4 regions of the Bacillus sp. 05T21 genome follow, and region 3 is predicted to be linked to each of the others. Evidence: riboswitches for the same ligand, from Rfam matches in the RefSeq annotation. Region 3 holds a riboswitch; each other region holds the start of a gene.
What was found. A riboswitch is a leader RNA that binds a small molecule or an ion and turns the genes downstream of it on or off. The one in region 3 is predicted to bind S-adenosylmethionine.

Region 1 (5,428 bases), on a different contig from region 3:
TCACAAGTCCCCAAAACATTTGAATCGCTCCATAACTGAATAAAATTTTTCCTGTACGAGAAAAATTTTTCATGGGCCTCACCCTTTCCTTTATATGTAAATTATATCATATCATAGGAAACTACAAATGAATGATTATAAAAAGAATTTTCTGTAAATTTATGGGTATTGGTATGCAATAGATGAAGAGATTAAAGTTTCACTTTATATAAGATATAGAAAGAAGCTTACGTTTTTAACGTAAGCTTCTTTTTTATGTAAGTGTGTGTAACCGTTAAGCCGCATTGGGTTTTGTCGGTGAGTACGCGGAACTTTACGGTTACACGACACTTATTCATATGAGTAAAAGGGTTATTCCAACAGAAAATTTGTAATTAAGCGATTGGACCGCCTAAGTTAATAATAGCTTCAGAAACGCTATCGAATTTTTTGAAGTTTTCTTTAAATTCGTTTGCAAGCTCAATTGCTTTCGCTTTGTAAGCATCTTTATCAGCCCAAGTTTGTTCAGGCATTAATACTTCATCAGGTACACCTGGAACATGACGAGGTACTTCAAGGCCAAAGATGTCGTGTTTTGCAGTTTCGGCTTTAGCAAGTTCACCGCTTAGTGCTGCTTGAATCATTGCACGAGTGTAACCTAAGTTCATACGTTTACCAACGCCGTATTCGCCACCAGTCCAGCCAGTGTTTACTAAGAATACTTTCGCATCATGTTTCTCGATTTTTTCACCAAGCATTTCAGCATAACGAGATGCATCAAGCGGTAAGAACGGTGAACCGAAGCAAGTAGAGAATGTAGCTTGCGGAGATGTAACACCGCGCTCTGTTCCTGCTAGCTTACTAGTGTAACCGCTTAAGAAATGGTACATAGCTTGCTCTTTTGATAACTTGCTGATTGGAGGCAATACGCCAGATGCATCAGCAGTTAAGAAAATAATTGTATTTGGATGTCCTGCAACACTTGGCAGTACGATATTGTCAATCGCATGCATAGGGTATGCAGCACGTGTATTTTCTGTTAAAGTAGTATCGTTATAGTCAGCGATGCGTGTTTGACCATCAATGACAACGTTTTCTAAAACTGAACCAAATTTGATTGCATCGAAGATTTGTGGTTCTTTCTCATGAGAAAGGTTTACACATTTTGCATAGCAACCGCCTTCAATATTGAATACGCCGTTATCAGACCAACCGTGCTCATCGTCACCGATTAATTTACGGTTTGGATCAGCAGATAATGTTGTTTTGCCTGTTCCAGATAAACCGAAGAATAGTGCTACGTCGCCTTCTTCGCCTACGTTTGAAGAGCAGTGCATAGAAAGAATGTCTTGTTCAGGTAGTAAGAAGTTCATAATAGAGAAGATTGATTTTTTCATTTCTCCAGCATATTCTGTACCACCGATTAGTACGATACGTTTTTCGAATGAAACCATAATGAATGCTTCAGAATTTGTACCGTCAATTGCTGGATCTGCTTTGAAGTTTGGTGCAGAAACAATTGTGAACTCTGATTCGTGAGTTGCTAATTCTTCTTCATTTGGACGAATAAACAATTGATGTACGAACAAATTATGCCATGCATATTCGTTAACAACTTGAATTGGTAGGCGATAGTTGCGATCAGCGCCAGCAAATCCTTTGAAGATGAATAACTCTTCTTTTTCTTTTAAGTATTCTAAAACTTTTATATATAATTTATTAAAATGTTCTTCAGAGATCGGTTGGTTCACGGCTCCCCAAGCAATTTTGTCAGCAACCGATGCTTCCTTCACAATAAATTTATCTTTAGGAGAACGTCCTGTGTATTTTCCTGTTGAAGCAGAAACGGCACCAGTAGAAGTTAATTTCCCTTCGTTTCGCATTAATACTTTTTCCACTAATTGCGGAACACTTAATTGAATCTGTGCATTGCTTCCGTTCAATAATTCATGTAAACCAATTTGGACATTCACAGTACTCATATTTATATACCATCCTTTTCATTTAATGAAATATTTCTCGTAATCCCCATCAATAGTATAACACAATTATATAAATAATGTATACTATTTATTTATTTTTGTTTGTGTGAATGTATCATTTCCCTATTAATATTTCATTCTATGGGTATTGAGAAAAACTTTCAGGAAAATGTGAATATTAATTGACAAATGAATATCATTTCTTTAGTATAGGTTGGGACGGATACTCTCTTATCCCGAGCTGGCGGAGGGACAGGCCCGATGAAGCCCAGCAACCTCACTTGTAGTGGTAAATACAGGTGAATAGGTGCTAAAACCTGTGCGAGGCTAACGGTCTCGAACGATAAGAGCAAAGGGCAAAAAGCAGTATGCAAGTAGCAAATTAAACCTTTCCTCTATGTTAAGTAGGAAAGGTTTTTCTGTATGCTTGTGTGGGAGAATAAATGTATGTCGCAGTTTGTGGCAAATTAAGGATGAGTTCCGTACAATATATACAATTACTGTAGGGAGGTTTACCACATGACAAAAAAACGTCATCTGTTCACATCTGAGTCTGTAACTGAAGGACATCCAGATAAAATTTGTGACCAAATTTCTGATTCAATTTTAGATGCGATCTTAGCAAAGGACGCAAATGCACGTGTAGCTTGTGAAACAACTGTAACAACTGGTTTAGTATTGGTAGCGGGGGAAATTACGACTTCTACTTACGTAGATATTCCAAAAATCGTTCGTGAAACAATTCAAGGCATTGGTTACACACGCGCAAAATACGGATTCGATGCAGAAACTTGTGCAGTTTTAACATCTATCGATGAGCAATCTGCTGACATCGCTATGGGTGTTGACCAAGCACTAGAAGCACGCGAAGGTCTAATGACTGACGCTGAGATTGAGGCAATTGGTGCGGGAGACCAAGGTTTAATGTTTGGCTTCGCATGTAATGAAACACAAGAATTAATGCCACTTCCAATCTCGCTTGCTCACAAATTAGCTCGCCGTTTAACTGAAGTACGTAAAGATGACACATTATCATACTTACGTCCGGATGGAAAAACGCAAGTTACAGTTGAGTATGATGAAAATGGTAAACCTGTACGTGTAGATACAATCGTAATTTCTACACAGCATCATCCAGATGTTACGTGGGAAGAAATCGATCGCGATTTAAAAGAGCATGTAATTAAAGCTGTAGTTCCAGCAGAATTAATGGATGGAGAAACGAAATTCTTCATTAACCCAACTGGCCGCTTCGTAATTGGTGGACCACAAGGTGATGCTGGTTTAACAGGACGTAAAATTATCGTTGATACTTACGGTGGATACGCTCGCCATGGCGGTGGTGCATTCTCTGGTAAAGATGCAACAAAAGTTGACCGCTCTGCAGCATATGCAGCTCGTTATGTTGCGAAAAATATCGTAGCAGCTGGTCTTGCTGACAAAGCAGAAGTACAACTTGCATACGCAATCGGCGTAGCGCAACCAGTATCAATTTCAGTTGATACATTTGGCACTGGTAAAGTATCTGAAGACGTACTAGTAGAACTAGTTCGTAACAACTTCGATCTTCGCCCAGCTGGTATTATTAAAATGCTAGACTTACGTCGCCCAATTTACAAACAAACAGCAGCTTACGGCCACTTCGGACGTACTGATGTAGATCTTACATGGGAACGTACAGACAAAGCAGCTACTTTAAAAGAGCAAGCTGGTCTATAATATATGAAAAAAAAGCTTTGCGCGTGTCGCAAAGCTTTTTTTATTTGGTTTTATCCCGCATTAACGGGCAGTAAGCCTCCCACCTCAAAATTCGGCTGTAAAGCAAAAAAGTTAGGTAGGAGGCTAACTGCCCGTAAAAGCCCGATTGGTTCAACTAATAATCAGTGGGGAAGAACAAAATCCCCACTGATTAAAGTTTCACTTTATTTACTACTTGAATGCAAGAACTACAATAAACTTCCCCGTCTAGCTCAATATACTTCTTCATATTTGTCATACCACTTGCCGGAAATGGCATATGAATCCACGCTTTTTCATACGTTTGTATTTCCTTTTCACATGATTTACAAAGGATTGGTTTCTTACGGAACATAGACGGTCACCCTTTCAGTTGGCGTGCTTTTCCTGCGCAAAAAGCACTGCTCAGTAAAAATAGCGTTGCGAATATAATACTCACTAATGTAGCGTATGGAATTGCTCCTTTTAGAGAAAAACCGACAGTGATGGAAGCAACAAATAAGAGGATGAATGTTGTTGTTAATTTTTTGTATAGTTCCATAGTGAGTGAACCTCCAAATTATTTTGTAATTTAAAATGAAATCTACTATGTAGAAAATATAAGGGGATTTAAAGAGTTAATGGTGTGTAGTCCAGGCGTATAAGAAGGTATATTTTCCTTTTTGTGGTCGTATATACTTATATTGTATCACGGTGCATCATTGGCTTCATACATAATTGTGTAAAGATATGTATGATAAAATGAAGAAAAGTCTTTAGGAAAGGAAAGATGAAAAATGAGTGTAACTGAACATAAAAAACAAGCTCCAAAAGAAGTGCGCTGCAAGATTGTAACGATTTCCGATACACGTACGGAAGAGACGGATAAGAGTGGTCAATTGTTACATGCATTATTAATAGAAGCAGGACATAAAGTGACCTCTTATGAAATTGTGAAAGATGATAAAGAGAGTATTCAGCAGGCTGTTTTAGCTGGTTATCATAGGGAAGATGTTGATGTCGTGTTAACGAATGGCGGAACTGGTATTACGAAACGTGATGTAACGATTGAGGCAGTTTCAGTGTTATTAGATAAAGAAATTGTTGGATTTGGTGAGTTGTTCCGTATGATTAGTTATTTAGAAGATATCGGAAGCGCTGCGATGTTAAGTCGAGCAATTGGCGGTACTATTGGAAGGAAAGTTGTCTTTTCAATGCCAGGGTCTAGCGGAGCAGTTCGTCTTGCGATGAATAAGTTAATTTTACCGGAATTAGGTCATATTACATTTGAGCTACATCGCCAATGAGTAAGTGGGCTGGAATTGTATTGGCAGGAGGTATGTCGAGTAGATTTGGTGAGCCGAAAGCATTAGCAATTTGGAAGGGGAATACTTTCGTTGAGCATATTGTGAAAGTGATGACAAGTAATTTGCAAGAAGTTGTAGTCATTAGTCATTCTGATATAAAAGAGCGAGTAGAGAAACTCGTACAAGTTCCTGTTATAGAAGATATTCCGCATTATAAAGGAAATGGACCACTTGCTGGAATTGTATCAGGAATGGAATATGTAGAAGCAGATTGGTACGCTATTATGCCTTGCGATGCGCCAAATGTTTCGCATGAATGGTTTACCATTTTACTAGAGCAAACGAGCAATGAATATGATGCGGTTGTCCCTATTATTAATGGAAGAAAACAACCGTTACTTGCAGCGTATCATAACCGTGTGAAAGAAGAAATTTATGCTTTGC
Region 2 (5,428 bases), on a different contig from region 3:
TATGGCAGGAGAATTAGCGTATGCAACAACGAAGGGAGCAATTGACGCTCTTACTAGTACGTTATCAGCGGAAGTGGCCCATTTAGGGATAACAGTGAATGCAATTAATCCAGGTCCAACTAGTACAGGATGGATGACTGAGGAGATAAAGCAAGGATTAAGACCGATGTTTCCTTTTGGGAGAATTGGTGAGCCGAGGGATGCAGCAAGGCTTATTAAGTTTTTAGTGAGCGAAGAAGCCGAATGGATTACAGGGCAAGTTATTCATTCAGAAGGTGGATTTAAGAGATAATTTTATAATTAAAAAGAAGGTATCTCATTTCAGTGAGATACCTTCTTTTTAATCTTTCTTCAATCTTCGTGCTATACCATTCCCTAATGACTGTAATCCTTGAACGAGGATAATCAAAATAAAGACTGTTGCATACATTACTTCAGGTTCGTAGCGTAAATGCCCGAATCGATATGCTAAATCACCAAGGCCGCCAGCACCTACAAGTCCAGCCATTGCTGTTGCACCGATTAAGCCGATCGTTGCGATTGTTAATCCAAGTACGAGAGACGGGCGAGCTTCTTTAATCATAACGTGCCAAATGATTTTTAAAGTAGAGACTCCCATTGCTTGATATGCTTCAATGACACCACGGTCCACTTCTAATAAAGCAGTTTCCATTAAACGGGCAATGTAAGGGGCTGTGAAGACAACAAGTGGTACGATAACACCTTGTACGCCAATGGACGTTCCCATTAGAAACTTTGTAAAAGGTAAAATGAAGAATAATAGAATGATAAATGGAAGAGAACGAATGATATTAATAACTGTATTAAGAATAGGATAGATAATTTTATTTTCTCGCTGTCCACCAGGTCTCGTTAAAACAAGTGTGACGCCGAGTGGTAATGCAATAAGAATAGAGATAAGTAGTGAAATAGATGTCATTTGAAAGGTTTGAATTGTTGCTTCCCATATTACGTTACCCCACTCATCCAAAAAGGACTTGTTTCCCATAATCTGTTCTACCTCCTTCTACGATAATTCCTTGTTCTTGTAAAAATGATAAGGCACGGTGTACTTCACTTTTTTCACCTTGCATATGAACGACCAGTTTCCCATATGCCTCATGTTTTAACTGCGTAATATTGCCTGATAAAATATTAGGATATACGTGGAAACGTTTTGTAGCGACAGCTAACGCTGGTTCTCCTGAAGCGGTTCCTATAAATGAAAGTGTTACGATTTCCCCGGTGCTTTGTAGTTCTTTCTGTACCTCTTCTGGAATTTTAGCTGCAAACGCGCTATTTACAAATTTCTTCGTTGTTACATGTTGTGGATCTGTAAAAATGTCCTTCACTGTTCCACTTTCAACGACAGATCCATGTTCCATTACAGCAACTTGGTCACAAATACGCTGGATGACATTCATTTCGTGTGTAATTAGCAAAATCGTAATTCCGATTTCTTCGTTGATCTTTAATAATAAATCAAGAATAGAATCGGTCGTTTCCGGATCTAATGCGCTCGTTGCTTCATCACTTAATAAAACTTCTGGCTCATGAGATAGTGCGCGAGCGATTGCTACACGTTGTTTTTGACCACCAGATAATTCACTTGGATAGGCATCTTTTTTATTAAAGAGATCAACAATGCGTAAATACTTTTCTACCCTTTTTGCAATTTCATTTTTGGGAAGACCAGATAGGCGTAAGGGTAGTGCGATGTTTTCATAAACGGTAACGGTTTTAAGTAAATTGAATCCTTGAAAAATCATGCCGATTTTTTGTCTCGCTTTTGCGAGTTCTTTCGTCGATAAGGTTGTTAAATCTTGTTCGTTTATAATGATATTTCCTGTCGTTGGTTTTTCTAATAAATTTACACAACGAATTAATGTACTTTTACCAGCGCCGCTATATCCGATGATTCCAAATACTTCACCCTTTTTTACTTTAAGGGAAGTTGGTTTAAGGGCCTCAACATTCCCTTTTTTTGTTGAAAATACTTTGGAGATGTTTTTTAATTCAATCATTATAGTCAGCTCCTACCAAGACGGTAAAACAGAACCATCGAATTTTTTCTCAATGAAATCTTTTACTTCTTTAGATTGATAAGCTTTCTTTAATTTATTTACAACAGCATCATCTTTATTTTCAGTACGAACAACGACCCAGTTCACATATGGTGAATCTTTTCCCTCGCGGAAAATAGAATCTTTTGCTGGACTTAATTTTGCACCTAATGCAAAGTTTGTATTAATCGCAGCTGCCTTCACTTCACTTAGCTGCGTTGGTAATTGAGATGCCTCTAATTCAACAATCTTTAAATTTTTCGGATTTTCAATTACATCTTTTGCAGTCGCTTTTTCTGTAGCTTTTGGATCAACTTTTAAAACACCTGCTTTTTCAAATAGCTTTAAAGCACGCAACTCATTTGTTGGGTCATTTGGGACAGCAATTGCGTCGCCCTCTTTTAATTCTTTTACATCTTTTAAGTTTTTAGAGTATATACCCATAGGGAATGTTACTGTGGAAAATACTTCAGTTAATTTCATATTACGTTCAGCTTTAAATACGTCTAAATAAGATTTTGTTTGGTAGCTATTTACATCGAGGCTTTTTTCATCTAAAGATACGTTTGGTGCTACATAATCATTAAATACCTTTATATCGATTTGGAGGCCATCTTTTGCTGCAACTTCTTTCACCTTTTCAAAAATTTGTTCATGCGGTCCGCCTGTTACACCAACTGTAATCTTTTTCTCATCTAATGCTTTTACCTCTTTATCCGAATTAGCACCACATGCGCCTAACAATAATACAGCTCCACTTACAATACTTAATAATATCTTTTTCATCTATAATTCCCCCTTAATATACGTTCCAAAATAAAAAGCACCTCTCAAAAATAAGAGAGGTGCCGAATAGACGAAATAGGTTCCTCTCTTATCTTCCAAAACGAAAATCGTTCTGCAGGAATTAGCACCTTAGCTTATACGTTATAAGCTCGGTTGCCGGGCATCATCGGGCCAGTCCCTCCGCCACTCTTGATAAGAGTATGTGTATGTAGTTTTTAAATATGGTACTAATAGTAAATCTTACAAAAGGAATTGTCAATGTTATTTTCTGAATATATTTTATTTTAAGGTAATCGAAACATTGCCTTTCTTATGTCCCATCTCTACATACGTATGAGCTTCTGAAACTTCTTCCAATCGGTAAGTTCTATCAATAACAGGTTTTAGCTTTTCTGTTTCAGCTAGTTGTTTTAATAGGTTCATATCGTCTTTACTGACCTTTGCCATTGTTCCATTAACAGATACGTATTTTCCATTAGGCGTTAACGCTCTTTCACAAAGGGATTTTTTATACTTTCCAACTGCATCAAATATAATATCGTAGCGTTCGCCTCGTTCAGCAAAATCTTCTTTCATATAATCAATTACGTTATCAGCCCCTAAAGATTGCACTAGCTCAAAATTTGAATTACTACAAACAGCTGTAACAGTCGCGCCGAAATATTTAGCAAGTTGTACAGCGGCAGTACCTACTGATCCGGAAGCGCCATATATAAGTACTTGCTGTCCTTTTTTTATGTGTCCTTTTCTCAAAAAATGTAATGCTGAAGTTCCGCCGAAAGGAATAACTGCAGCTTCATCATACGTCACATTGGTAGGTTTTAATGCTATCAATCCGCTTTCATGTACACATGTGTATTCAGCATAACCACCAACGTTAAGTCCTGTTAATGCAAAGATGTGATCCCCCTTTTTGAATTGAGTTACATCTGTTCCTACTTCCTCAATTTCACCAGATAACTCTACACCGAGTATAGGCTTTCTCGGTTTCCTAAAACCTAATACAATTCGCATAGGAATCCAAAATAAAAGGGGACTAGTAAAGCTTCGCATTCTACAATCTCCAGTTGTTACACTTGTTGCGTGAATCTTAACTAACACTTCATTCTTTTTAGGAGTGGGTTTCTTTACGTCTTGAAGCTTGAGAACGTTAGGTGGCCCGTATTTTGTGCAAATAATTGCTTTCATAGCGACCTCCTGAATTAAGTTATTTTCCTCTACATCATATTTAAATATTTTTTAAATCATGCTTATAGTTTCACTTCATAATAAGTAAAAGAAAGCTAGTTCTTTTTTACAGTGTAGTATTTTCCTTTTAAGAAAGTAGGTACAATAAGAATAGAGAGAAGTACTAGTGAGATTAGAATTTCAAACGAGGAGAGTGCCATTTGGAAAAAAGAAAGATAGTAGTTGTTATTGTAGCGTATACAGTGTTGCTCGCGACTTCTATATATACATACAAAGAGCAACTGGATCATCCTATTATGAGTGATGTAGGGAAGTTGCTTCCAACGAAAATTAAACGTGTTGAAAATGCTGAGGATGAAAGTTCATTAAAAAAGTTAGTACAAGATGCAACTGTTTCTGGAGAGAAGATTTCTATTGCAGGTATGCAACATAGCCAAGGCGGACAGACGTATTATCCGAACGGTACGATGCTTGATATGAAAGGATATAATGAAATATTAGAATTCGATCCGGAGAAGAAGAGGATTAGGGTGCAAAGTGGTGTCACATGGAATGACATTCAAAAGAAAATCAATCCATATGGTCTTGCAGTTCAAGTGATGCAATCTCAAAATATTTTTACTGTTGGTGGTTCATTAAGTGTAAATGTACATGGGCGTGATATTCGTCATGAAGCATTGATTGATACAGTAGAGTCGTTCAGATTGTTAATGGCAGATGGTACGGTGCGTAATGTAAATAGAGAAGAAAATGCTGACTTGTTTCCGTATGTAATTGGAGGATATGGATTATTTGGTGTGATTTTAGATGTGACGCTACAGTTAACAAACGATGAATTGTATGAAACGGACACGAAGGTACTAGATTATAAAGAATACTCTTCATACTTTAAGAATAAAGTGCGAAGGGACGAGAATATACGTATGCATTTAGCACGTATTTCTGTTGCCCCAAATTCATTTTTAAAAGAAATGTATGTGACAGATTATGTACTGGCAGAAGATCAACAGAAGCTGGGAGAGTACAGCAAATTAAAAGAAGAAAATATTATAGCTGCGCCGAAATTCTTACTTGGGTTATCACGTTATAGTGACTGGGGAAAGGGCGCATTTTGGGATATACAAAGAAGTTATTTTGAACGTACAGATGGTAAGTACGAAACTCGAAATAACGTAATGAGATCTGATAGTGCTTTTATGGAATACGATAATCCAAACTTGACCGAAGTTTTACAAGAGTACTTTGTACCGATAGATGGTTTTGCAGAGTATATAGATGATTTGCGAAGTGTTTTAAATGAAGAGGAATTAAACCTTCTTAACATCACAATCCGCTATGTAGAAAAGAATGAGAATGCGGTGCTATCTTATGCGAAAGATGATATGTTTGCG
Region 3 (5,428 bases):
AACTATACGAAAAGTAAAAAATATACTTAACGGCATAAAAAAGAAGATATGAAAACTTAATTTCATATCTTCTGTTCGTCCTATGCATTTACAGGTTCTTCTACATAAGAAAGGGCATTTTTAAAATCGGATATTAAATCGTCAACATTTTCAAGGCCAACGGATAACCGAAGTAATGAATTAGAAATACCTCTTTCATCACGAGCTTCTTGCGACAGTGCTGCATGTGACATTTTAGCTGGGTAGGAAAGAATCGATTCGACAGCTCCTAAACTAACTGCGAAGACAGGTAATTTTACTTTTGATAAAAATTGGCGGAGTGCGTCTTCTGATTGTAAAGTGAAAGATAGGACAGCTCCGGCTGATGTAGCTTGAGATTGTTGAATGTCAAATCCAAGATGTGTTTGTAAGCCAGGATAATAGACATTTTGAACTTTAGTGTGCTCTTGTAAATAGTGTGCAATTTTATTGGCGTTTGCAGCTGAATGCTCAAGACGTACATGCAATGTTTTTAGGCCGCGAAGTACGAGAGAACAATCTTGAGGACCTAAAATAGCGCCGAATGCATTTTGTAAAAATCCAAGTTTTTGAGCGAGTTCGGCATCTTTTACAACTGCTAATCCGGCAGTAACATCACTATGACCGGCAATGAATTTTGTGGCACTATGAAGAACGACATCTGCGCCAAGATCAAGCGGTTTTTGAAATAGTGGTGTCAAAAATGTATTATCAACAAAAGTAAGAGCACCAATAGATTTTGCAAGATTAGAAACAGCACGAATATCTGTCACTTTTAAAAGTGGGTTAGAAGGTGTTTCTACATAAAAGAGCTTCGTATTTGGTTTAATGTTTTCTTTTACTTCTTCCACATTGGTCATATCCACAAATGTATGTGAAACACCATAACGGGAGAGAACTTCAGTAACAATTCGATAAGTGCCTCCATATACATCTTCTGAAATAAGAACATGGTCACCTTGTGAAAGAAGGAGAAATGCAGTAGAAATGGCTGCAATGCCTGATGCAAAGGCAAATCCTTTTGTCCCGCCTTCTAATAAAGCAATGATATCTTCAAGAGCTTCACGTGTTGGATTTCCAGATCTACTATAGTCATACTTTCCGAAAGCATCTACATCAAACTGATGGAATGTTGATGTGTTATAGATGGGAACGTTAACAGCTCCTGTGTGTGTGTCATGCTTGTATTGATTATGCAGTAAAAGCGTATCTATGGAATAACTCATATTCTTACACCTTCTTTTACAAGTTTAATTGCTTGCTTTAAGTCTTGAATTAAGTCGTTGCTATTTTCGATGCCGACTGAAAAACGGAGAAGACGATTACACACACCACGTGCTGTTCGAACATCTTCTGGAATGTCGGCATGAGTTTGCGTTGCTGGATAAGTCATTAAACTTTCGACGCCGCCAAGACTTTCAGCAAATGTAATTAAGGATAAAGATTGTAAGAAAGGATTAATCCAAGTTTCATCTTGAAGGCGAAATGAAATCATACCACCTCTTCCTGGATAAAATACATCTGTCACACCATCTTCATCATTTAAATAAGCAACAATTGCATGAGCGTTTTCTTCATGCTGTTTCATGCGAAGTGCTAAAGTCTTCATCCCTCGAATTAATAGCCATGAATCAAACGGGCTTAAGACAGCACCAGAGGCATTATGATAATGAGCAAGCTCCTCGCAAAGAGATTTCCCTTTCGCAACGACAAGTCCGCTTAGTACATCGTTATGACCGCCTAAATATTTAGTTGCGCTATGAAGGACGATGTTTGCACCTTCTGTTAATGGTTGCTGTATATAAGGTGTATAGAACGTGTTATCTACAATAAGAAGTAGTCCGTGCCTTTTCGCTACACTTGCTACACTTACGATATCAGTTACTTGCATTAATGGATTAGTCGGTGTTTCTATGAAAATAGCCTTCGTTTGAGATGTGATTGCTTGCTCAATTTGTTTAATAGATTGTGTATCTACGTATCTACATCGAATATTCCACTTGTCTTCATGTTCGGAAAATAGACGATATGTTCCCCCGTATAAGTCTTCAGATACGATAAGCTCATCTCCGGAACGGAATAGTGAAAGGACAAGGAGAACAGCCGCCATTCCTGAACTACAGGCATAACCTTGCTCACCGCTTTCTAAGTCTGCAATTGCCTGTTCTAAAAGACCGCGAGTCGGATTTCCAGTTCTTGAATAGTCAAAACCAGTAGATTTACCAATTCCTTCGTGACGATAAGCAGTTGAGAAATAAACAGGTGGATTAACAGTTCCTGTTGTAGCTTCGCTACGGTTCCCGATTTGTGCTAGTTTTGTTTCGATTGTTGACATGTGAAAATTCCCCCTTTTTAAAGTGAACGACTAAGTGAAAATAAAAAAAGCCTTCTAAGAAGAAGGCTTTCGGATTGAATAGAGTCTTCTTCTCATCTGTCAAATCTTTCACAATTTGCTGGAATTAGCACCTTATTAACGAATGAATGTTAATGGTTGCTGAGGCGTCAAAGGGCCAGTCCCTCTACCTCTCTAGATAAGAATGTTCGTATGAAATTTTATTATGGTTTTAACTTTACAACAAAAGATAATTGAATTGCAACTTTATTTTAAATAATTTTTATTTTTCCGCAAGTGTCATTGACTTTTATTTTAGTGCGTGCTAAATTTATAAAAAATTAACAAACATTGTTAAAAGGGGAACGTATTTCCTTTTAGCTACATAAATAAAATAATAAAGACAAACTCTTATTGAGAGCGGTGGAGGGAAAGGCCCTGTGAAACCCGGCAACCTTCAAACTAAATGTTTGAAACGGTGCTAAAACCTGCAAAACGTGTGTTTTGCATGATAAGAGGAGGAACAATTATGTCCCCCTCTTCAAAGTGAAGAGGGGTTTTTTTATATTGATAGAAATGAGGGAGATTCGTGAAATTACTAGATTTATTATCAAAAGGAATTGTAATAGGTGATGGTGCAGTTGGAACTTTATTACATTCTCATGGTTTACAAAGTAGTTTTGAAGAATTGAATTTGTCTGATCCGGACTTAATTATATCGATCCATAAACAATATGTAGCTGCTGGAGCGGATGTTATTCAAACGAATACGTATGGTGCGAATGAAGCGAAACTCCGCATGTATGGTCTAGAAAATCAAGTTGTCCAAATTAATAAAGCGGCAGTGAATATTGCGAAAGCATCAGTAACAGAGCGGAATGCAATTTTAGGGACAATTGGAGGTATGAAACATATTGGTGCTGTTACAACGACTGATATAGAGCGAGAATTTATGTTACTTGAGCAGGCAGGTGCTTTACTAGAAGAACAGGTTGATGGATTACTATTAGAAACTTTTTATGATGAATTTGAATTATTGCATGCGGTTAAAGTATTGCGTAAACAAACGAATATTCCGATTGTTGCTCAGTTAGCGTTACATGAGGCAGGTACGACTCAAAATGGGAATGATGTCAATGAAATATTAAAACAGCTTTTAGATTACGGTGCCAATGTTGTTGGGTTGAACTGTCAACTAGGCCCGCTTCACATGACGGAAGCTTTCAAAATGATATCGATTCCTCAAAATGGCTATTTATCAGCATATCCGAATGCAGGTCTCCCGAATTATGTGGAAGGGCGTTACGTATATGAGGGAAGTCCAGCGTATTTTGAAGAAATGACACCAAACTTTATTGAACAAGGTATTCGTTTATTAGGTGGTTGTTGTGGTACTACCCCGGAACATATTGAAGGAATGAAACGTGCTATTGCAAATGTTGCACCTGTAATAGCAAAGGAGACGATTCAAAGGCCTAAAGTGGTCCATACACATGAGAAGCGTTCGAGAGCTCATGTTACTCTAGCAGAAAAGGCAAAGAAACAAACGACAGTTGTAGTGGAATTAGATCCACCGAAAACGTTAGACACGCAGCGTTTTTTTGAAGGGGCAAGAGCACTGAAAAGGGCTGGAGCGGATGCTATTACTCTAGCAGATAATTCATTAGCATCTCCTCGTGTTTCGAATATGGCTATGGGTGCATTATTAACGAAGCATGATATTCCAGTATTGACGCATTTAACGTGTAGAGACCATAACGTCATTGGACTACAGTCTCACTTACTTGGATTATCAGCATTAGGTATGGAGGAAGTGCTAGCTTTAACTGGTGATCCAGCGCGTGTTGGTGATTTCCCAGGTGCAACTTCTGTATATGATTTGTCATCGATAGAGCTCATTAAAATGATTAAAGAGATGAACGACGGTCGCTCTATTTTAGGGAAATCAATTGGTCCGGCAACAAGATTTTCTGTTGGAGGTGCATTCAATCCTCATGTAAGGCATTTAAAAGCAGCGGTCAAGCGAATGGAACGAAAAATTGATGCTGGTGCTGAATATTTCTTAACGCAGCCGATATATGATGTTGCTTTAATAGAAGAAGTATATGAAGCGACAAAGCATTTGGAACAACCTATCTTTATTGGAATTATGCCGTTAGTAAGTAAGCGGAACGCAGATTTTCTTCATTTTGAAGTGCCGGGTATTACTCTCCCTGAAGAGATAAGACAAAGAATGGATGGACATGAAACGAAAGAGGCAGCCATAGAGGAAGGGATTCGTATTTCACAAGAGTTGATCGATGCGGCGATGAAATACTTTAACGGTATGTATCTTATTACACCGTTTTTAAAATATGAAATTACAGAACATCTCGTGAAATATGTGAGAGAAAAGCAAGAAGTGAAAGAAGGTATTAATTGATGAAACGAATAGAAGAGAGATTACAACATGAAATTTTAATATTAGATGGTGCAATGGGAACGATGATCCAGCAAGAAGACTTAACAGCGGAAGATTTTGGAGGAGAAGAATACGAAGGTTGTAATGAATATTTAGTAAAAACAAGACCGGATGTTATTTTAAATATTCATAAAGTCTACATTGAAGCTGGAGCAGATATTATTGAAACGAATACGTTTGGTGCAACAAATATTGTATTAAGTGATTATGCATTGTCTCATTTAGATGAAGAGTTAAACGAAAGGGCAGCGCTTTTGGCGAAGCAAGCGGTTAAAGAAAGTGGGAAAGAAGTGTATGTTGCGGGAGCGATGGGACCAACGACGAAAGCGATTAGTGTTACAGGTGGTGTGACTTTTGAAGAGTTAATTGAAGCCTATACAAGGCAAGCGAGAGGACTATTAAGAGGAGAAGTTGATGTATTACTCGTTGAAACGAGTCAAGATATGCGTAATGTGAAAGCTGCGTACATTGGAATTCAAGCGGCGTTTGAAGAACTAAACAAAATAGTACCTATTATGATTTCTGGAACAATTGAACCGATGGGAACGACTTTAGCGGGTCAAACGATCGAAGCCTTTTATTTATCGGTAGAGCATATGAAGCCATTATCGGTTGGA
Region 4 (5,428 bases), on a different contig from region 3:
TATATATACTGATGAAAATGAAGAAGCGTTACAGCATATTTCTCTTTCTGTTCAAAAAGGAGAATTTATCGTACTTGCTGGCGGTTCAGGTTCTGGGAAGACAACTTTATTAAAACATTTTAAAAAGGAGTTACTTCCAATTGGCACGCGTTCTGGACATACATATTATGATGGTGCTTTATTAGAAGAAGTACCAGATTTATTATCTGCACAAGAAATTGGTATGGTATTTCAAAACCCAGAAAATCAGCTCGTAATGGATACAGTTATTCAAGAATTAGCATTCTCTTTAGAAAATATTGGGTTACCATCACATATTATTCAAAAAAGAATAGCGGAACTCATTAGCTTTTTAGGATTTCAAGATTTGTTACATCAATCTGTCCATACTTTATCTGGTGGTCAAAAACAACTAGTAAATTTAGCAGCAGTATTAGTCATGCAGCCGAAGCTACTATTACTGGATGAACCGACAGCGCAGCTAGATCCGATTGCTGCAAAAGAGTTTTTAGGATTATTAAAACGTATTAATGAAGAACTTGGAATTACGATTATTTTAAGTGAACATCGTTTAGATGAAGTTATACCGCTCGCAACACGCGTTGTTTGTATGGATAATGGCAGAATCATTTATGATGGTACTTCTAAAAGTGTGATAGCGAACATGTGGGAAGTAGAAAAGTTTCGTCCATTCATTCCGCAAATTCCAAGATTGTTTTTAGAGTGGAATGTGAAAGAGATTCCATTTACAGTGCGAGAAGCACAAATGAAAATGAATGATTTTTCAGCGATATCATATAGGAATGGGCAAGTAGAACAATGTGAAAAGCAAGAAGTAATTTTAAGTGCAGAACATATATCTTTTCAATATGAAAAAAGTAGTCCACTTATTTTACGCGATTTAACAGTAAACATCGAAAAGGGAAAATGGACAGCTCTAGTTGGGAAAAACGGAACCGGGAAGTCTACGCTGTTAACGATTTTAGCAGGATTACAAAAAGCTAGAAGAGGTAAGGTAAAGTGGAATGGAAAAATGATACATAAAATTGATTCGAAAGAACGATTTAAAAGTATAGGGTACGTATCACAACACCCGTATTATCATTTTACATTTGATACAGTGTGGGAAGAGGTTTATGAGCGCGCGCGTGAATTATATGGAGAAGAGGGAAAAGTAATAGCAGAAGAAATGTTGAAAAAGTTCTGGTTAGATTCACTTAAAGAGCGCCATCCACATGATTGTAGCGGGGGAGAGCAACAACTACTCGCATTATGTACAACTTTATTGTCAAAGCCAACTTTATTATTACTGGATGAGCCGACAAAGGGACTAGATCCATGGAAAAAGGAAAGAGTTGGAGAACTATTTAAACAGTTGCAAAAAGAAGGTACAACAATTGTAATGGCAACGCATGATATTGAGTTTGCAGCGAAATACGTTGATCAGTGCATGATGTTATTTGACGGGAAAGTCATTATGAATGATGCACCGAAAGAGTTCTTTAGTGGTAACTTCTTTTATACAACATCTATTAATCGATTCATCCGTAGAGAGTTGCCGTTTGCATTAACGTGGGAGGATGTGTACGAAGCGTGTCCAAACGATATGTTGCATTCATAATATTTATTTTTGCTGTTGTAATATGTACACTACTCTTTACGACTTTTATTATGGACGGGTATTACATGGTAAGTAGTTTGTTTTTATTAGCTGTCATTATGTTACCTTTCTATGTTCGTTTTGAAAGGAAGGCGTTTGTTTCACGTGAAATTGTTATCGTTGCTGTGTTAGCGGCGATTGCAGCGGTTAGCCGGGTACCATTTTCTATTTTACCAAGTGTACAACCGACTTCTTTTGTCATTATCGTTTCTGCAATTGTTTTTGGGAGTGAAACTGGCTTTATGATTGGGGCAACGGCGGCTATTGTATCTAATATTTTTTTAGGACAAGGTCCGTGGACGCCGTGGCAAATGTTCTCTTGGGGCATGATCGGGTTTATAGCTGGACTATTACGTAATACATTTTTAATGAAAAAACTGTGGGGAAGACTGTTGTACGGATTTGCCGTTGGATTTCTATTTGGCTGGATTATGAATTTTTGGGGTCTTCTTGGTTTTATACAAGAAGCAACGTGGGAAACAGTTATTGCTTACTATGTCGCAAGTTTTTACTTTGATCTGAGTCACGCGATATCGAATGTTATTTTCCTTCTGTTATTTAGTACGTCATGGATTACGATCCTCACAAGATTTAAAAAGAAATACGGTATATTAGATGAGCATAACGTGACATAGAAAAGCATACTCATATAAGGTAGGGTCGCGACTTACATATTCGTTTGCCTCTTTCATGCTTCTTACATATTGTAAGGAGCATTTTTTATTGTCAAAAAATAGATCTAATATATATCCGTTATTATATGAAATTATTTGTATAATAGTAGGTGAGAACTATTTTCAAGAGGGGGGTGTATAGTTAATGAAGTTAGTTATTCCGAAGCAACATGGTGCGTGGGCAATGCTTGTTATACCTTTTCTATTAAGTGTTATACTTGGGAAACCTACTTTTTATCATATTCCATTGTTTTTAGCTTGGTTCTTTATCTATTTAGCTACGTATCCATTTCTCGTGTACATAAAGCAAAAACGAAAAAAAGAATTTCTACACGCTGCAATTGTTTATTTTATCATTGCATTTGTATTTGGGATGATTTCTTTATTATATGAATGGCGAATTCTTTTATTCGCAGTATTAATGATTCCATTGTTTATTATAAATATGTATTACGCTCGTCAAAAAAATGAACGAGCATTACTAAATGATGTTTGTGCGATTATAGTGTTTTGTATAGGTGGTTTAATCAGTTATTATTTCTCCATGAAATTAATAGATAAAACAGCATTATTCATTGCGCTTATTTCATTTCTATATTTTTTAGGAAGTACGTTTTATGTGAAAACGATGATTCGTGAAAAAAATAATCCGAAGTATCGTTTTATATCTTGGGGGTATCATATTGTATTAACAGTAATCGTATTTACTATAAATCCATGGTGTTCACTCATATTTGTACCAAGTTTAATTCGGGCCATTATGTTGTATGGTAAAAAGATTTCTATATTAAAAGTAGGGATTTTAGAAATTGTTAATTCTGTATATTTTTTAATCATAACGGCAATAATGATGAAGTATGCCATTTGAAAAAACTTCCCATCTTTTGATGGGAAGTTTTCATTCTTGTTCTAAAATGTGAACGGTATAATCACATCTTTGTAATGCTTGCTCTACAGCGTAAAGGGATTGTTCAATACGTGCGCGATTAAAATCTTCTTCAACAGTTTGTAATGCATCTTCTAAACAATGTTTTGCTTCTTGTAAGGAATGAAAAGAATCTTGTACGTATCCACGAGCATTCTTTTTCAAAGTAGTAGCCTCCTTTTGTACATCTTTTTGTAGTATGAACAATAAAGAAGAAAATATAATTATTATATTTATTTGACAATTATAATAAAATTACGTATAGTTAAATTTAAAGTGAATATTTTCTTATCCAGAGAGGTGGAGGGACTGGCCCGATGAAACCCAGCAACCGCGATGCAGGTGCTAATTCCAGCAGAACATATTTGTTCTGGGAGATAAGACGAAGATATACGTAACTTCTTCTTATCGGAGAGGTTTTTTTGTTGCAAAAAAACCGATTACGAAAACATATAATAAGAAGAAAGGGGTTGCGAAGTACTGTGACACTCGAAAAATACGTAAAACTGCGTAGTACAGTTTATGAATATATGATAGAGCAAGATAAGCCAATATCATTGTTAGATATTCAAGAACATATCGTTTCGCATCATGAAGGAAAATTCACTAAAAAAATGTTACATCAATTTTATTTATCAAGACTATTAGATGAACTCAAACTGGATGGGAAAATTACTTTAGCTGATGATGAATATCGCTATGCTGAAAAAGGGGTATTTTATAAAGCGGGAAAAGGGAGCTAGGCTCTCTTTTTTTCTTGAAATAACGAAGTATGTAGCGTAAAAGACTGCTAAAGCAGCCTGATACAAGGGAATGGTGTTGAGTGTGTAGTGTCAAAGATTGAATGTGCCTGAAAAAGGCACTTCATATCGGCTGCAAATGAAAAGAGACACCTTCGCCGAATAGGTGTCAGTCGTTTGTCACGTAGACTCGCTACTTGACAGTTATTAGAATAACATGCAGGATTTTGGAAGTCAAAAGGGAATTAAAGGAAGAGGTGTTGTGATGTATGCATACTTATTAAAAGATATAATGAAATGGATTCCAAAGTACATTATAGATAGAGGATATGAATATTATGAAGAGGGACATGTAGAAGATGTTGAAATACACGACAAGAAAGTATTTGCTTTCGTTACTGGAAATGCAGGGAATTATGAAGTGATTATTGATCTTGAAGATTTTGCAGAAAGTAGCTGCGAGTGTCCTTATGAAAATTATTGTAAACATATGGCGGCAGTTGTGTATGAAATTCAAGGTGCTGGTGAGAGTACAGTTAAAGAGCAATTGAAAGGTTTAGAAAAAGAAGAGTTACTAACAGTATTAAATCGTTTGTTACAAAGTTCGAAAAATGTGCAAATTGTAGAGAAAATGTTAAAGAAGGGGAAACCTTAACTAAAGAGGGAGTTGTTTTGTAGTGAACGTACTAATTATATATGCTCATCCTAATCCTTCAAGCTTTAATGGGGCAATTTTAGAGCATGTGCAAAAAGGACTTGAGGAAACAAATCATTCTGTTACGCTACTTGATTTATATAAAGAACAATTTGATCCAGTGCTTGTATTTAATGAAGAGAAGAAAAGACGTGATTTACTAAATGAAGAAGAGACGAAGCGATATAGAGAATTAGTGCAGAAAGCGGATATTCTTCTTTTCATATATCCGATATGGTGGTGGGGCATGCCTGCTATTTTAAAAGGATTTATCGATCGTATTTTTGTAGCTGGATTTGCTTATAAATATGAGGGGGCATTACCGAAAGGCTTATTTAAAGGTAAGAAGGCGTGGGTTATTAATACGTTAGACTCACCGTTATGGTACGTAGCACTATTATATCGATCAGCGGATTGGATTATGATGAAAAGAGGGGTTTTGCGTTTTTGTGGTATTCGCAATATAAAACGTTCTGCTTTTCAATCTGTGAAAACGAGTAAAGTAACGAAGCGTGAAAAATGGCTGTTACAAATAGAAGAAGCGGCTCGTACATTATGAATGAAATCGATCGTATTATAAAGTGCTGTAAGTATGATGACGAACTTTTTCGTACGTATATTAAGTGTTTAGTCCAATTGAAGAAGTGTAGTGAAACGTTAAAACAAATTCAGATACAATTAAGAAATGATTATTTAATAAGAGGGATTTGTGAAAGAGAAGTTGATGAGGTAATA

Region 1: linked by a shared signal. The riboswitch ahead of metK (methionine adenosyltransferase) and the one ahead of metI (cystathionine gamma-synthase/O-acetylhomoserine thiolyase) in region 3 are both predicted to bind S-adenosylmethionine.
Region 2: linked by a shared signal. The riboswitch ahead of AC1DKZ_RS24585 (MetQ/NlpA family ABC transporter substrate-binding protein) and the one ahead of metI (cystathionine gamma-synthase/O-acetylhomoserine thiolyase) in region 3 are both predicted to bind S-adenosylmethionine.
Region 4: linked by a shared signal. The riboswitch ahead of AC1DKZ_RS08680 (hypothetical protein) and the one ahead of metI (cystathionine gamma-synthase/O-acetylhomoserine thiolyase) in region 3 are both predicted to bind S-adenosylmethionine.

The regions. Positions count from the first base shown of each region.
Region 1 is NZ_JBFTMD010000013.1:29,733-35,160, reverse strand. Features, by position in the region: gene AC1DKZ_RS20440 (hypothetical protein) at 1-73, opposite strand, end outside; gene pckA (phosphoenolpyruvate carboxykinase (ATP)) at 375-1,961, opposite strand; SAM riboswitch class I at 2,190-2,311, shown strand; gene metK (methionine adenosyltransferase) at 2,481-3,680, shown strand; gene AC1DKZ_RS20425 (hypothetical protein) at 3,871-4,053, opposite strand; gene AC1DKZ_RS20420 (hypothetical protein) at 4,060-4,239, opposite strand; gene AC1DKZ_RS20415 (MogA/MoaB family molybdenum cofactor biosynthesis protein) at 4,475-4,984, shown strand; gene AC1DKZ_RS20410 (molybdenum cofactor guanylyltransferase) at 4,981-5,428, shown strand, end outside.
Region 2 is NZ_JBFTMD010000019.1:71,514-76,941, reverse strand. Features, by position in the region: gene AC1DKZ_RS24600 (SDR family oxidoreductase) at 1-292, shown strand, start outside; gene AC1DKZ_RS24595 (methionine ABC transporter permease) at 341-1,009, opposite strand; gene AC1DKZ_RS24590 (methionine ABC transporter ATP-binding protein) at 984-2,024, opposite strand; gene AC1DKZ_RS24585 (MetQ/NlpA family ABC transporter substrate-binding protein) at 2,037-2,849, opposite strand; SAM riboswitch class I at 2,935-3,048, opposite strand; gene AC1DKZ_RS24580 (NAD(P)-dependent alcohol dehydrogenase) at 3,129-4,037, opposite strand; gene AC1DKZ_RS24575 (FAD-binding protein) at 4,238-5,428, shown strand, end outside.
Region 3 is NZ_JBFTMD010000001.1:579,119-584,546, reverse strand. Features, by position in the region: gene metC (cystathionine beta-lyase) at 81-1,244, opposite strand; gene metI (cystathionine gamma-synthase/O-acetylhomoserine thiolyase) at 1,241-2,353, opposite strand; SAM riboswitch class I at 2,443-2,556, opposite strand; SAM riboswitch class I at 2,759-2,868, shown strand; gene AC1DKZ_RS03110 (bifunctional homocysteine S-methyltransferase/methylenetetrahydrofolate reductase) at 2,940-4,772, shown strand; gene metH (methionine synthase) at 4,772-5,428, shown strand, end outside.
Region 4 is NZ_JBFTMD010000003.1:14,238-19,665, forward strand. Features, by position in the region: gene AC1DKZ_RS08660 (ABC transporter ATP-binding protein) at 1-1,621, shown strand, start outside; gene AC1DKZ_RS08665 (ECF transporter S component) at 1,594-2,295, shown strand; gene AC1DKZ_RS08670 (YwiC-like family protein) at 2,480-3,202, shown strand; gene AC1DKZ_RS08675 (hypothetical protein) at 3,233-3,424, opposite strand; SAM riboswitch class I at 3,545-3,643, shown strand; gene AC1DKZ_RS08680 (hypothetical protein) at 3,682-4,002, shown strand; gene AC1DKZ_RS08685 (SWIM zinc finger family protein) at 4,217-4,654, shown strand; gene AC1DKZ_RS08690 (NAD(P)H-dependent oxidoreductase) at 4,677-5,252, shown strand; gene AC1DKZ_RS08695 (hypothetical protein) at 5,249-5,428, shown strand, end outside.